2 regions of the Kitasatospora sp. NPDC001539 genome follow, and region 1 is predicted to be linked to the other one. Evidence: riboswitches for the same ligand, from Rfam matches in the RefSeq annotation. Region 1 holds a riboswitch; the other holds the start of a gene.
The links. Region 1 has a riboswitch for S-adenosylmethionine ahead of thrC (threonine synthase). Riboswitches for the same ligand answer to the same signal wherever they lie in the genome.
Positions count from the first base shown of each region.

Region 1 (6,962 bases):
GCTGGCGGCTCTGGGGGAGTCGCTCAGAGGGCGTTGAGCTGGTCCAGGAACCACTGCTGCGGGGGGAGCGCGGTGGCCGCCGCGGCGAGGCGCTTGGTGCGGTCGGCGCGCTCGTCCGGGCTCATGGTGAGGCCGGCGTGCAGGGCCTCCGCGGTGGCGACCACGTCGTACGGGTTGACGACGAGGGCGTCCTCCCGGAGTTCGGCGTGGGCGCCGGCCTCGCGGGACAGCACGAGGGCGCAGCCGTTGTCGGAGACGACCGGGACCTCCTTGGCGACCAGGTTCATGCCGTCGCGGATGGGGTTGACCAGCGCGACGTCGGCCAGCCGGTAGGCGGCGAGGGAGCGCGGGAAGTCGTCGTCGACGTGCAGCATCAGCGGCTGCCAGGTGGGGGTGGCGAACTCGGCGTTGATGGCCTCGGCGAGCTCCTGGACGGCGGCCGTGTAGCTGCGGTACTCGGCGAGGTCGGTGCGGGAGGGGTACGCGAAGGCGATGTGCACCACCCGGTCGTGCCACTCGGGGCGGGTGCGCAGCAGGTGCCGGTAGGCCTGGAGGCCGCGGACGATGTTCTTGCTGAGTTCGGTGCGGTCGACCCGGACGATGGTGCGGCGGTCGCCGACGGCGGCGCGCAGGGCGGCGAGGCGCTCGTCCACGTCGGGGCGGTGGGAGCGCTCGCGGAGGAAGTCGGCGTCGGCGCCGAGGGCGTGCACGCCCAGGCGGGTGGTGCGGCCGCTGGGGGTCCCCCCGGCCGAAGGCTGGGGGAGGGTGACGGTGAGCGCCCCGGGGTCGACGGTGGCGCCGAGGAGGTCCTCGCAGCAGGCGGCGAAGGCGCGCGCCCAGCGTTCGGTGAGGAAGCCGGCCCGGTCGGCGCCGAGGATGCCGGTGAGGACGGCGCGGGCGACGTCGTCGGGCAGCAGCCGGTAGTACTCCGGCGGGGCCCACGGGGTGTGGGAGAAGTGGCCGATCCGCAGGTCGGGGCGGAGCTCGCGGAGCAGGCCCGGGACGAGCGAGAGGTGGTAGTCCTGGACGAGGACCGCGGCGCCCGGGGCGGCCTCGGCGGCCAGGGCCTCGGCGAAGGCGGTGTTGTAGGCCTGGTAGGCGGCCCACTCGGTGCGGAAGTCGGTGTCGAAGGAGGGCGCGGTCGGGGTCGCGTACAGCAGGTGGTGGACGAACCAGAGCGTGGAGTTGGCGATGCCGTTGTAGGCGTGGGCGAAGGTCTGCGGGTCTATGTCCAGCATCCGTACGGCCTGGCCGCCGACGTCGTGGCCGGCGCGGTCGAGACGGCCGTCGGGGGCGCCGGCCGCGGCTCGGCGGTCGGCGTCGTTGAGGGCCGCACAGACCCAGACGGCGTCGGGGTCGTCGATCGCGGACAGGCCGGAGACCAGGCCCCCGCCGCCCCGGCGCAGCGTCAGGGTGCCGTCGTCGGCGGTACTGAACGACACCGGCCCCCGGTTGGATGCCACCAGGACGGGAGCGGTGCCGGTGGCACTCGAACGTTCGGTCGTGAGATCGCCCATGGTTGGGATGTTGCCGGGGGTCCGGGGTGGCAAACCCCTCAGTGGCGGGTGGCGTATTCGGTGACGGTGTGCATCGGGGGGCGCTCGAGGGCGGTGACGGGGTGGGTGTGCGCGATGAAGGCGCGGGTCTCCGGGTCGCGGGTGAACTGGGTGAGGTGGGGGTGGACCAAGTCGGCCGAGGCCTTGAGGCGGTGGGTGCGGTCGAGGCGTTCCAGGGCGGTGCGGTAGATGGTGGCGGCCATCCGGCCGAGGGCCTGGCCGTCCTGGTGGCGGTGGTGGCGGACGCCGACGTCGACCTGGGCCAGGGCGTCCAGCCCGGCCAGTTCCAGGGCGTCGACGAGGAGGCCGAGTTCGACGCCGTAGCCGGTGGGGAAGGGGAGCCGTTCCAGCAGCGAGCGGCGGGCCGCGTACTCGCCGCCGAGCGGCTGGACGAAACCGGCGAGTTCCGGCCAGTGGAGGTTGAGCAGGGGGCGGGCGACGAGTTCGGTGACCCGGCCGCCGCCGGTCGGGACGACCGCGTCGGGGTCGCCCGCGGCCGCGCCGGTGACCTCGAAGGGGCGGTCGTACATCGCCTTGACCAGCTGGATGTTCCCGTCGGTCAGCAGGGGCCCGACGGTGCCGTAGACCAGGGCCGGGTCGAACTCGCGCAGGTCGGCGTCGACGAAGCAGACGATGTCGCCGTGGGTGACCAGCAGCGAGCGCCAGAGCACCTCGCCCTTGCCGGGGACGGCGGGCAGCCGGGGCAGGATGGCGTCCCGGTGTTCCACCCGGGCGCCGGCCGCGGCGGCGGTGGCGGCGGTGGCGTCGGTGGAGCCGGAGTCGAGGACGACCAGTTCGTCGACCAGGGGGAGGCGGTCCATCAGTTCGCGGCGGACGGTGCGGACGATGTCGCCGACGGTGGCCTCCTCGTCGAGGGCGGGCAGGACCACGCTGACGGTCTGCCCGGTGCGCCGCTTGGCCTCCAGCAGGGTGTGCACCGGCCGGTCGGCCGCGCTCCACGAGCGGCGGCGCAGCCAGGACGCCGCCTGCGGGAGGAGTGCGGGGGTCGGTTCGGCGGGCACGGTCGGTCTCCTCGAGGGGGCGGTTTGGACGGGCCATCTCGCGTGGCGGACGGTCCCGTTCGGGATCGACGCCTTCGGATACAGTCTTCGTACAGCTGCCGGACCTCCGCACGCCGGGGTCGCCGCTGAACCACAACTTCACAAGCTCATCCAGAGGGACTGAGGGAACGGCCCGTTGACGTCCCGGCAACCTTCTCGCTCGGCTGTCGTTCACAGGCCCCGGCGGGACAGGTGCCAATTCCGGCCTGTGGCGCGACCGCGTCACGGGGAAGATGAGGAGAGAGGCCTCCGCCATCATGGCTATCGACACCGTCGCACCCTCCCCCGGCGCCCGGCCGGCGGGATCCCCCACCGTCGACCTCGGCCCCGCCGCCGCCCTGTCCTGTCGGGAGTGCGGCGCCCGGTGCCCGCTCGGTCCGAGCTTCGCCTGCGCGGAGTGCTTCGGGCCGCTGGAGATCGCCTACGAGTTCGGCGACGAGCGCGCCGAGGAGCTGCGCAAGCGGATCGAGGCCGGTCCGGCGTCGATCTGGCGGTACGCGCCGCTGCTGCCGGTGCCGGCCGACGTGGCCTCCAAGCCGAACCTGAACCCTGGGTGGACCCCGCTGGTGAAGGCGGACAACCTGGGGCGGGAGCTCGGGTTCACCGCGCCGCTGCACGTCAAGGACGACTCCGGGAACCCCACCCACTCGTTCAAGGACCGGGTGGTGGCCTGCGCCATCGAGGCGGCGCGGGCGTTCGGCTACACCACGCTGTCCTGCTCCTCGACCGGCAACCTGGCCGGTGCGGTGGGCGCGGCGGCGGCCCGGGCCGGGTTCCGCTCCTGCGTGTTCATCCCGCACGACCTGGAGCAGGGCAAGGTCGTGATGGCCGGGGTGTACGGCGGCGAGCTGGTCGGCATCGAGGGCACCTACGACGACGTGAACCGCTTCTGCTCCGAGCTGATCGGGGACCCGGCCGGCGAGGGCTGGGGCTTCGTGAACGTCAACCTGCGCCCGTACTACGGCGAGGGTTCCAAGACGCTGGCGTACGAGATCTGCGAGCAGCTCGGCTGGCGGCTGCCGGAGCAGATCGTCATCCCGATCGCCTCCGGTTCGCAGCTGACGAAGATCGACAAGGGGCTGCAGGAGCTGATCAGGCTCGGCCTGGTGGAGGACCGGCCGTACCGGATCTTCGGGGCCCAGGCCGAGGGCTGCTCGCCGGTGTCCGCCGCGTTCAAGGCGGGCCGGGACGTGATCAAGCCGGTGAAGCCGGACACCATCGCCAAGTCGCTGGCGATCGGCAACCCGGCGGACGGCCCGTACGTGCTGGACATCGCCCGCCGCACCGGCGGCGCGGTCGAGGACGTCACCGACGCGGAGGTCGTGGCGGCGATCCGGCTGCTGGCCAGGACCGAGGGCATCTTCGCCGAGACCGCGGGCGGGGTGACCGTCGGCGTGCTGAAGAAGCTGGTCGAGACCGGTCAGCTGGACCCGGCCAAGGAGACCGTCGCGATCAACACCGGCGACGGCCTGAAGACGCTGGACGCCGTCTCCGACGCCGGGATGACCGCCGTGATCCGCCCGACGCTGGAGTCCTTCCGCTCCGCCGGTCTCGCGTCCGCCTGACCCGACCCCACCCCGCTAGGAGAGCCATGAGCGCCAACGTCCGCATCCCCACCATCCTGCGCACCTACACCGGCGGCGCGGCCGAGGTGACCGCCGAGGGGGCCACCCTGGCCGAGGTCATCGCGGACCTGGAGAAGAACCACGCGGGCATCTCCGCCCGCATCCTGGACGACACCGGAAAGCTGCGCCGATTCGTCAACGTGTACGTGAACGACGACGACGTCCGCTTCGCGGACGGCCTGGAGACCGAGATCAAGGACGGCGCCGGCATCTCGATCATTCCGGCGGTGGCCGGCGGCTGCTGAGCCCCGCGTCCGCTTCTCCGGCCGCCCGCACCACGGAATTCGGCTCTCCGTCGGTGCGGGCGGCCGTCGGTATTTCGGCGGGAATATTCCGGGTCGGGTGGGAGTAGAGTGTGGCTCGGCTGGGAACAAGGCTCCCCTTTCGGCTCGCACGCCGCTCGGCCCGAGGCCGTCCGGACGTTGAGACCGGCTCGTGCCCCCGGCCGTGAAACATGTCAGGCAGATGTCAGAATTCCTGCACGGATTTGGGTAATTCGTCCGCTATGTCCGGCGTGAAATGCCGATTTCCTCCCGGTTTGTTCGGCCTTGTCTCTTGACGGGTCCCGTGAATTCCCGGCGGCTGGCCCTGTTGCAGAGGGCGTCGATCCGGATACATTCAGCCGCGGTCGACGCAATCGCCCGCTCACCGGAAGCCGTTCGGCGTTCCGCGCGGGGATTGCGGCGTGCACGGCTGCGCCCAGGGGGGGTTCCCCGGGCCGGCCTCCAACCAGACCCGGGCCCGCGACCTGCGGGCGCGTGAAGGGCCAGCACAGCACTAGGGGAGTTCGGAATGGCTCAGGGCACCGTCAAGTGGTTCAACGCGGAGAAGGGCTACGGCTTCATCGCGGTCGACGGTGGTGCGGACGTCTTCGTCCACTACAGCGCGATCCAGATGGACGGCTACCGCACCCTCGAGGAGGGCCAGCGGGTCGAGTTCGAGATCTCCCAGGGACAGAAGGGCCCGCAGGCGGACATGGTCCGCGCGGTCTGACCCCCTTCCGCTCCAGGAGCTCGGCGCGGCCCACTGCTGGTGGAACCCTCGCTTCTCGGCGGGCCCGTACGACGTGCGTCGTACGGGCCCGTTCGCGTTTCCCGGCGGCTCCCGCGGCGGCTCGCGGGTCGCCGATTGGGCTTGCACTCGACCACCTGGAGTGCTAATCATTGGCGTTAGCACTCACAGCGTGAGAGTGACAGCGGACCGGGTCGGTGAGGCCCCCGGGAGCGGTAGGGGAATGGACCCCCGCACACCAGGGCCGTCCGTCGCGGGCACCCCTTGGTCCGAGCAGTCGACCGTGTCCCGGAGGACCACTTCAGATGGCCAAGATCATCGCCTTTGATGAGGAAGCTCGCCGCGGCCTTGAGCGTGGCATGAACCAGCTCGCCGACGCAGTGAAGGTCACGCTCGGCCCCAAGGGTCGCAACGTCGTTCTGGAGAAGAAGTGGGGCGCCCCCACGATCACCAACGACGGTGTCTCCATCGCCAAGGAGATCGAGCTCGAGGACCCGTACGAGAAGATCGGTGCGGAGCTCGTCAAGGAGGTCGCCAAGAAGACGGACGACGTCGCGGGTGACGGCACCACCACCGCCACCGTGCTCGCCCAGGCCCTGGTTCGCGAGGGTCTGCGCAACGTCGCCGCCGGCGCCAACCCGATGGCTCTGAAGCGCGGCATCGAGAAGGCCGTCGCCGCCGTCTCGGACCAGCTGCTGGCCCAGGCCAAGGACGTGGAGACCAAGGAGCAGATCGCCTCCACCGCCTCCATCTCCGCCGCCGACACCCAGATCGGCGAGCTGATCGCCGAGGCCATGGACAAGGTCGGCAAGGAAGGCGTCATCACCGTCGAGGAGAGCAACACCTTCGGCCTGGAGCTCGAGCTCACCGAGGGCATGCGCTTCGACAAGGGCTACATCTCCGCCTACTTCGCCACCGACCTGGAGCGCATGGAGGCGACCTTCGAGGACCCGTACATCCTCATCGCCAACTCCAAGATCGGTTCGGTCAAGGACCTGCTCCCGCTGCTGGAGAAGGTCATGCAGAGCGGCAAGCCGCTCGTCATCATCGCCGAGGACGTCGAGGGCGAGGCCCTGTCGACCCTGGTCGTGAACAAGATCCGCGGCACCTTCAAGTCCGTCGCCGTCAAGGCCCCGGGCTTCGGCGACCGCCGCAAGGCCATGCTCGGCGACATCGCCATCCTCACCGGCGGCACCGTGATCTCCGAGGAGGTCGGCCTCAAGCTGGAGAACGCCGGTCTCGACCTGCTGGGCACCGCCCGCAAGGTGGTCATCACCAAGGACGAGACGACCATCGTCGACGGTGGCGGCGACAGCGAGCAGGTCGCCGGTCGCGTGAACCAGATCCGCGCCGAGATCGAGAACAGCGACTCGGACTACGACCGCGAGAAGCTCCAGGAGCGCCTCGCCAAGCTGGCCGGCGGCGTGGCCGTCATCAAGGCCGGCGCGGCCACCGAGGTGGAGCTCAAGGAGCGCAAGCACCGCATCGAGGACGCCGTCCGCAACGCGAAGGCCGCCGTCGAGGAGGGCATCGTCGCCGGTGGTGGCGTCGCCCTGCTGCAGGCCGGTGTCGCCTTCGAGAAGCTGGAGCTGGAGGGCGACGAGGCCACCGGTGCCAACATCGTCAAGGTCGCGCTGGAGGCCCCGATCAAGCAGATCGCGACCAACGCCGGCCTCGAGGGCGGCGTCGTGGTGGAGAAGGTGCGCAAC
Region 1 covers NZ_JBEPAK010000133.1:12,142-19,103, reverse strand. The annotation lists gene otsB (trehalose-phosphatase) at 1-37, shown strand, start outside; gene ABT247_RS20765 (alpha,alpha-trehalose-phosphate synthase (UDP-forming)) at 24-1,517, opposite strand; gene ABT247_RS20760 (glucosyl-3-phosphoglycerate synthase) at 1,556-2,578, opposite strand; SAM riboswitch class I at 2,722-2,857, shown strand; gene thrC (threonine synthase) at 2,875-4,182, shown strand; gene ABT247_RS20750 (ubiquitin-like small modifier protein 1) at 4,209-4,487, shown strand; gene ABT247_RS20745 (cold-shock protein) at 5,035-5,235, shown strand; gene groL (chaperonin GroEL) at 5,559-6,962, shown strand, end outside.

Region 2 (6,962 bases), on a different contig from region 1:
CGTCGGGAATGGCTCGGTCCTCACTCACCGGTGTCTTCTCCCTGGTGGTGGTACGGGTGGTGCGGCGCCGGGAGTTCCGACGCCGCACCGGGAGTCTCTCAGGCGTCCGTGCGGACCAGCCGTACGGCGGCGCCGGCGAGGGCGAGCACCGTCCAGCCGAGGAAGACCAGCAGTCCGGCCGTCGGCGAGAGGGTGGTCGTGTCGTGGTGGAGGGCGAACATCGCCTCACCCGCGTGGCTGGGCAGGTAGGGGCTGATGTGGTCCTGCCACGAGCTGGGCAGCAGCGACACCAGCCCGGGGACCAGCATCAGCGAGGCGACCAGCACCGAGATGCCGCCGGCCACCGAGCGTAGCAGCGCACCGAGGGCGACGCCGATCACGCCGACCAGGCCCAGGTAGAGCGCGGCGCCGAGCAGGCCGCGCACCACCCCGGCGTCCGAGAGGGTCATCGCCGCCCGCGTCCCGGAGAGGATGCGGGTGTCGACCAGGAAGGCGACGAACACCCCGACCGTGGCGAGGACCAGCGCGATCAGGCCGTACACCGCGGCCTTGGACCAGAGCACGGGCAGACGGCGCGGCACCGCGGCCAGGGTCGAGCGGATCATGCCGGTCGAGTACTCGCCGGCCGCGACCAGCACGCCGAGGACGCCGAGCGCCAGCTGCGCGAAGTTGGTGCCGAACAGCGACAGGCTGAGGGTGCTCGCGGCGGCGAAGTCCCGGTCCATCGGGCGGCCGGAGGTGATCCGCGACTTGAACTGGGAGGCCGCGATCAGGCCGAAGGCGATCAGGAAGAGCAGCGCCAGCCCGAGGGTGATCCAGGTCGAGCGCAGCGACCACAGCTTGGCCCACTCGGAGCGCAGCACGCGTGCGGCCGTCACCCTGTACGCGGGGCGGGCGGCACGCGGTTCGGCGGACGTGGCGGGCTCGGAGGTCACGATGGTGCTCATGCCGCGCTCCTCGGGGTCTCGGTCTCGGCGTCGTTCTCGGGCGTGCTCGCGGCCTTGCCCTTGGTTCCGGCGGTGGTGGTGCCGTGGTACTCCACGGCGTCCCTGGTCAGGTCCATGAACGCCTCCTCGAGGGAGACCGTCCGCGGGCTGAGCTCGAAGACGGCGATGCCGTGTTCGGCGGCGGTCAGGCCGATCTCGCGGGCGGTACGGCCGCTGACCAGGAGTTCCTCGGAGCCGGAGCGGCCGGTGATCTCCACACCGGGGCCGGCCAGCGCCGAGCGCAGCCGGGCCGGGTCGGCGCTGGCCACCTTGACGACGTCGCCACCGGCCTCCCGGACCAGGTCCTGCACGGTGGTGTCGGCGAGCAGCCGGCCGCGGCCCACGATGATGAGGTGGTCGGCGACCAGTGAGACCTCGCTCATCAGGTGCGAGGAGACGAAGACGGTGCGCCCCTCGGCGGCGAGGGAGGTGAGCAGGTTGCGGATCCACAGGACGCCCTCGGGGTCGAGACCGTTGACCGGCTCGTCCAGCATCACCGTGGCCGGGTCGCCCAGCAGGGCGGCCGCGATGCCGAGCCGCTGGCCCATGCCGAGCGAGAATGCCCCGGCCCGCTTGCGGGCGACGCTCTGCAGGCCGGTCATCTCGATGACCTCCTCCACCCGGCGGCGCGGGATGCCGTGGGTGTGCGCCTGGGCCATCAGGTGGTTGAAGGCCGAACGGCCGGGGTGGATCGACTTGGCCTCCAGCAGCGCGCCGACCTCCTGCAACGGCGCGGCGTGCTCGGCGTAGCGGCGGCCGTTGACCCGCACCGACCCGCTGGTGGGTGCGTCCAGGCCGACGACCATCCGCATGGTGGTGGACTTCCCGGCCCCGTTGGGCCCGAGGAACCCGGTCACCGTTCCCGGTCGGACGGTGAAGTCCAGCCTGTCCACGGCGGTCTTCTCCCCGTACCGCTTCGTCAGCTGGTGCGCCTCGATCATCGCTCGCCCTTACGTCCAGGGGCCGGGCCGTCCCGGCCGCCCACGGTTCCACGCTAGGTGCGGCCCGAGCCGGATCCGTGGCACCGCGGGCTGATCATCGGGCCGTCCGTAGTACCGCGGTACCACGCCGCCCACTCCGGCTCGGCGCGGCTCCCAACCGGGCCGCCGACCTGCCCGGCGACGCTCCACGCCGACACCGGCGGCGGAGCACCGGCGGCGGGGCACCGGCAGCCGCCCCGGCCCGGGAGGCGGCGGGCGCGGGAGACGCCGATACTGGGGCCGCAACCCGAGGCGGCCCCGGCGGCCGGGGACGGCCGTCGACGCGCCGCGGAACCGAGGAGTACGCCGTGACCGGACCAGTTGTCGTCGGCTTCGACGGCTCGCCCGAGAGCCTCGCCGCCACCGAATGGGCCGCCCGCGAGGCACAGCGCCGCGGACTCGGCCTCGAAGTCCTCCACGCGTGGCCCTGGCCGAAGCGCGACGTGGTCGGCAGCGACCAGACCTACCACCGCGCCCTGGCGCAGCTGGCCGAGCGCGAGGGAGCCCTGCGCGCCCTGGCACCGGAGGTGCCGATCGTCTCCTCGCCGGTCTCCGGCGACCCGGTGGAGGCGCTGGAGGCCGCCTCGCGCACGGCGGCCGTGGTGGTGCTCGGCTCACGCGGGCTGGGCACCCTGCGCGGTTACCTGACCGGCTCGGTGAGCCAGGAGGTGCTGCGCCGGGCCGCCTGCCCCGTGGTGCTGGTGCGGGCGCGCGAGAGCGAGCCGGCCGGCGACGTGACGGTCGGCCTCGACCTGACGCACCCGGCGGAGGCGGTCCTGGCCTTCGCCTTCGAGGCCGCCGCGCTCCGCTCCGCGCCGCTGCGGGTCGTCCACGTCTGGAACCCGCCCGCCGGCAGCGAGTACATGGCCTACGGCGCCATCGGCGGGCTGGAGCGCGAGGTCTCCGCCGTCGAGCGGACCGGGCTCGCCGAGGCCCTGGAGCCCTGGCGCGGCCGCCACCCCGAGGTGGAGGTGACGGACGAGCTTGTGCGGGGCAAGGCCGCCGTCGAGCTGGTGGACGCGGCGGCGACGGCCCGGCTGGTGGTCGTCGGCCGCCGTACCCACCACGCGCCGCTGCGCCACCACCACCTCGGCCCGGTGGCGCACGCGGTCGTCCACCACGTCCACTGCCCGGTCGCCGTCGTCCCGTACGGCTGAGCGGGCCGGCACGACCGCCGGGGCGGCCCCACCGCGGACGTCGTGTACGTTCGATGCGATTCCCGAGCCTCCGCCCGGCCGACCCCCGAGGAGCACGTCATGGCCGATGACACCCGCGCCCACCTGCTCGCGACCCTCGACATCGCGGCCTCCGCCCGCGCGCACGGCAACCACCCCTTCGGCGCGCTGCTGACGGACGCCGACGGGAGCGTCCTGCTCACCGCCGAGAACACCGTGCTGACGGACCACGACGTGACCGCCCACGCGGAGACCAACCTGGTCCGGCGGGCCTCCCGCACCCTGGCCCCGGCCCAGCTCGCCAAGGCCACCCTGTACTCCAGCACCGAGCCGTGCGCGATGTGCGCGGGCGCCATCTTCTGGAGCGGCATCCGGCGGGTCGTGTACGCGCTGGCGGCCACCGAACTGAACGTCATCGCGGGGGTGGATCCGGAGGAGCCGGTGCTCCACCTGCCCTGCCGTCAGGTCTTCGCCGCCGGCGGCAGCCCGGTGGAGGTCTCGGGGCCGCACCTGTACGAGGAGGCGGCCGCGGTGCACACGGGGTACTGGGGCTGACGGGTGCGGAGCCCGGACCGGCGCCGCCCGTAGCCGTCCGTCAGACTGTTCCCCGCGCTGCGGGCGGCGGAGCCCGGTCCGCGCGCGGTCGGCAGCACGCGGGGAGGGAAGCGGTGGGTGCGGACCTGATCGGGGCGGTGGCGGCGGCACTCGGCTGCGGCGATTCGGCGGTGGTGGACGTCGGCCCGGGGCACCGGCGGCTGGCCGTACCGGACCGGCAGGGCGGGCGGTTCACCGTCGACGTCCTCGGCGACGGCGGCGGGGCGCACCGGGTGGTCCACCTGCTGCCGGGTGGCGGGCTCAACGTCGCCGCCGACTACTGCACCGCACGGGGCCGGAGCCTCGCGCGCTTCCTCGCGGACCACGGGTACCTGGTCGTCGGCACCACGCCGCGCGAGGACGCGTTGACGCCCGACCTGATCGGCCCGCACTGCGCGGACCGGGGCCTGGACGCCCAGCGGGCCGACCTCCGGCGGGTCGTCGCCGCCGTCGAGTCCGTCACCGGCCTGCCGTACGAGTTGCTCGGCCACTCGGCCGGGGCCGCGCTCGCGCTGGCAACCGCCGTACGGGACGGCGGCGAGCGGCTGCGCCGGGTGCTCGTCCTCGACACCACCGGCCCCTACGACCCGGAGACCGAGCCGGAGCTCGTCGCGAGAGCCTCGGCGCTGACCGACGGGTTCCGGCAGCTGTTGGCTGCGGGCACCTGGACCGTCGACCCCGGGCTGAAGGGCCTGTTCGCCCGCGCGGCCGCCGCCCCGGACGCCCCGAGCGGGGTGCCGCGACCGGTGCCCGGGGCGGCGCAGTTCAGCAACCTCGGCCTGCTGCACTACGCGCTGACCCGCACCCGGGAGCTGCCCGGGGCGGCGAACTGGATCTACCACCGGGGCCACAGCGCCGGTGGGTACGCCTTCGGCGCCACGCCCACCGAGGACCGCTTCGTCCTGGACCACGCACCGCTGCCGGTCTGGACGGCGGCGGTCTCCCGGCTCGGCAGCGGCCTGCAGGCGACCGCCCTGCTCCGCGACCTGGCGGCGCTCTGGGCCGGCCGGGCGGAGGTCCACCGCATCGACTGGTCCGCGATCCGGGCCGATGTCGTCTGGCTGAACGCCGAGCTCGGACGCGGCGACCACGACCTCGGCCCCCGCCTGGTCCGCCGGGGCGGCGCCCGGGTCGACTACCGGGTGGTGCCGGGCTACGGCCACGGCGACGTGGTCTGGTCGGCCACCGCCGAACGCGACGTGTGGCGGTGGCTCCTGCCCGGCCGCTGAACGGCCGGCCGGGCCCCGGTCGGCCCTTCAGGCCTGGGCGAGGGCTTCGCTGAGGCGGTTGGCCGCCTCGACGGCGGCCTGGGCCAGGTGCGGGCCGGGGTGCCGGGTGAGGCGCTCGATCGGGCCGGAGACGGAGACGGCGGCCACCACCCGGTTGGACGGGCCGCGGACGGGCGCGGCGACGGAGGCGACCCCGGGTTCGCGCTCGCCGATGGACTGCGCCCAGCCGCGGCGCCGCACCCCGGCGAGCGCGGTGGCCGTGAAGCGGGCGCCCAGGAGGCCGCGGTGGAGGCGCTCGGGTTCCTCCCAGGCGAGCAGCACCTGGGCGGCGGATCCCGCCTTCATGGACAGCGTGACACCGACCGGGACGGTGTCGCGGAGGCCGGAGAGCCGCTCGGCGGCGGCCACGCAGATGCGGACCTCGCCCTGGCGCCGGTAGAGCTGCGCGCTCTCGCCCGTGACGTCGCGCAGGTGCGTGAGGACCGAGCCGGCGGCGGCCAGCAGCCGGTCCTCACCGGCGGCCGCCGAGAGTTCCGTCAGCCGGGGGCCGAGGACGAACCGGCCCTGCAGGTCCCTGCTGACCAGGCGGTGGTGTTCCAGCGCGACGGCGAGCCGGTGCGCGGTGGGCCGCGCCATACCGGTCGCGGCGACGAGTCCGGCCAGTGTGGTGGGGCCGGACTCCAGGGTGCCGAGGATCGAGGTGACCTTGTCGAGCACGCCGACGCCGCTCGTGTTCTGCATGGGATGGGTACTCCAGTCTCGTACCCGTGAGCGGGGGGCGGATTCGCGCTCACGGGGGCTCCCCGCGGGGAGCGGGGGTGGTCAGCGAGGACGGGCCGGAGAGATCGGCCGAGTGCCTGCGCCGGGCACGAGACGGGTACGCGGAACGGCCGGGGCGGCGGAGAGCGCCCGGGCGAAGGACAGCACAGAGAGCACCGTGTCTCCTCATCTTTCCCGCGCCACGTTGGCGACAGGCCGGAGTTGGCACTGATCCCGGGCGGCGCGGCGCGTACTTCGGACGCCGGGTCGACCGGGGAGTTGCCGGGGCTTCGTAGGGCCGGTCCCTCCACCCCTCTGGATGATTCGCCAGGAACCATACAAGACTCCCCGGCCGGCCCGCCAAACCGGCCCCCCGGCGGAGCCCGGCCGGTCAGCGGCGCTCGGGACGGGGCCGGGCCGGTACGGCGGCCCGCACCCATTCGGGGAGGGATTCCCCCGACGCCCGTCCGTCGCCGACCGTTCCCACCGCTCCGGCTGCTTCAATCTGCGGGACGAGGCCTTCCGGGCTTTCCAACTCTCTTCACTGAATTCGGTTTTAATCATTCGTTATGCGCGGGCCCTTCACTCCGCCCGGCCGAACCGCGAGGCTTCCGACTGTTTCCGCCGGAGCCGCGCGACCGCGCGGCCCGCCGCATGGGGAGGACCCACCATCGTGCCCAACAGGCAACGCCGACGGCTGCTACTGCCCGCCGTGACCCTCACCGCGCTCGGACTGACCACCACCCAGGCCCTCGCCGCGCCGTCCGGGACACCCGGGCCTCGTCCGCACCAGGCCCAGCACCAGGCCGAGATCGGGGCGAAGCACGCGAAGAAGGTCCAGGGCGGCACGGGCTCCACCGCCGGTCCCGCCTTCAGCGCCAGGGCGGACGCCCCCGGCGAGGACGAAGGCGACGAGGCGGAGAACTCCGCCGAGGGCACCGCCCAGTACACCGAGGCCCGCACCGCCCCCGGGGTGGTCGCGCCCGGCGCGTACGGCGCCGCCTGGGCCCAGCTGCAGTCCATGCCGCACACCGGCGGCAGCTGGGACCACGTCACCGGCAAGCCGTACAACTCCGACGACCCGCGCTACCGCGACGTCAACTCCAACTCCAGCGGCGGCTCCGGGTTCGTGACCGGCCGGATCACCGGCATCGCGGCCGACGACGACGGCTACGTCTACGCGGGCGGCGCCAACGGGGGCGTGTTCCGCTCCCGCACCGGCGGCGGGCAGTGGCAGTC
Region 2 covers NZ_JBEPAK010000173.1:5,921-12,882, forward strand. The annotation lists gene ABT247_RS23760 (sensor histidine kinase) at 1-28, opposite strand, end outside; gene ABT247_RS23765 (ABC transporter permease) at 99-947, opposite strand; gene ABT247_RS23770 (ABC transporter ATP-binding protein) at 944-1,927, opposite strand; gene ABT247_RS23775 (universal stress protein) at 2,275-3,123, shown strand; gene ABT247_RS23780 (nucleoside deaminase) at 3,223-3,696, shown strand; gene ABT247_RS23785 (alpha/beta fold hydrolase) at 3,810-4,964, shown strand; gene ABT247_RS23790 (IclR family transcriptional regulator) at 4,992-5,705, opposite strand; SAM riboswitch class I at 5,907-6,049, opposite strand; gene ABT247_RS23795 (glycosyl hydrolase) at 6,397-6,962, shown strand, end outside.
Region 2: another riboswitch for S-adenosylmethionine. It lies ahead of ABT247_RS23790 (IclR family transcriptional regulator); the one in region 1 lies ahead of thrC (threonine synthase).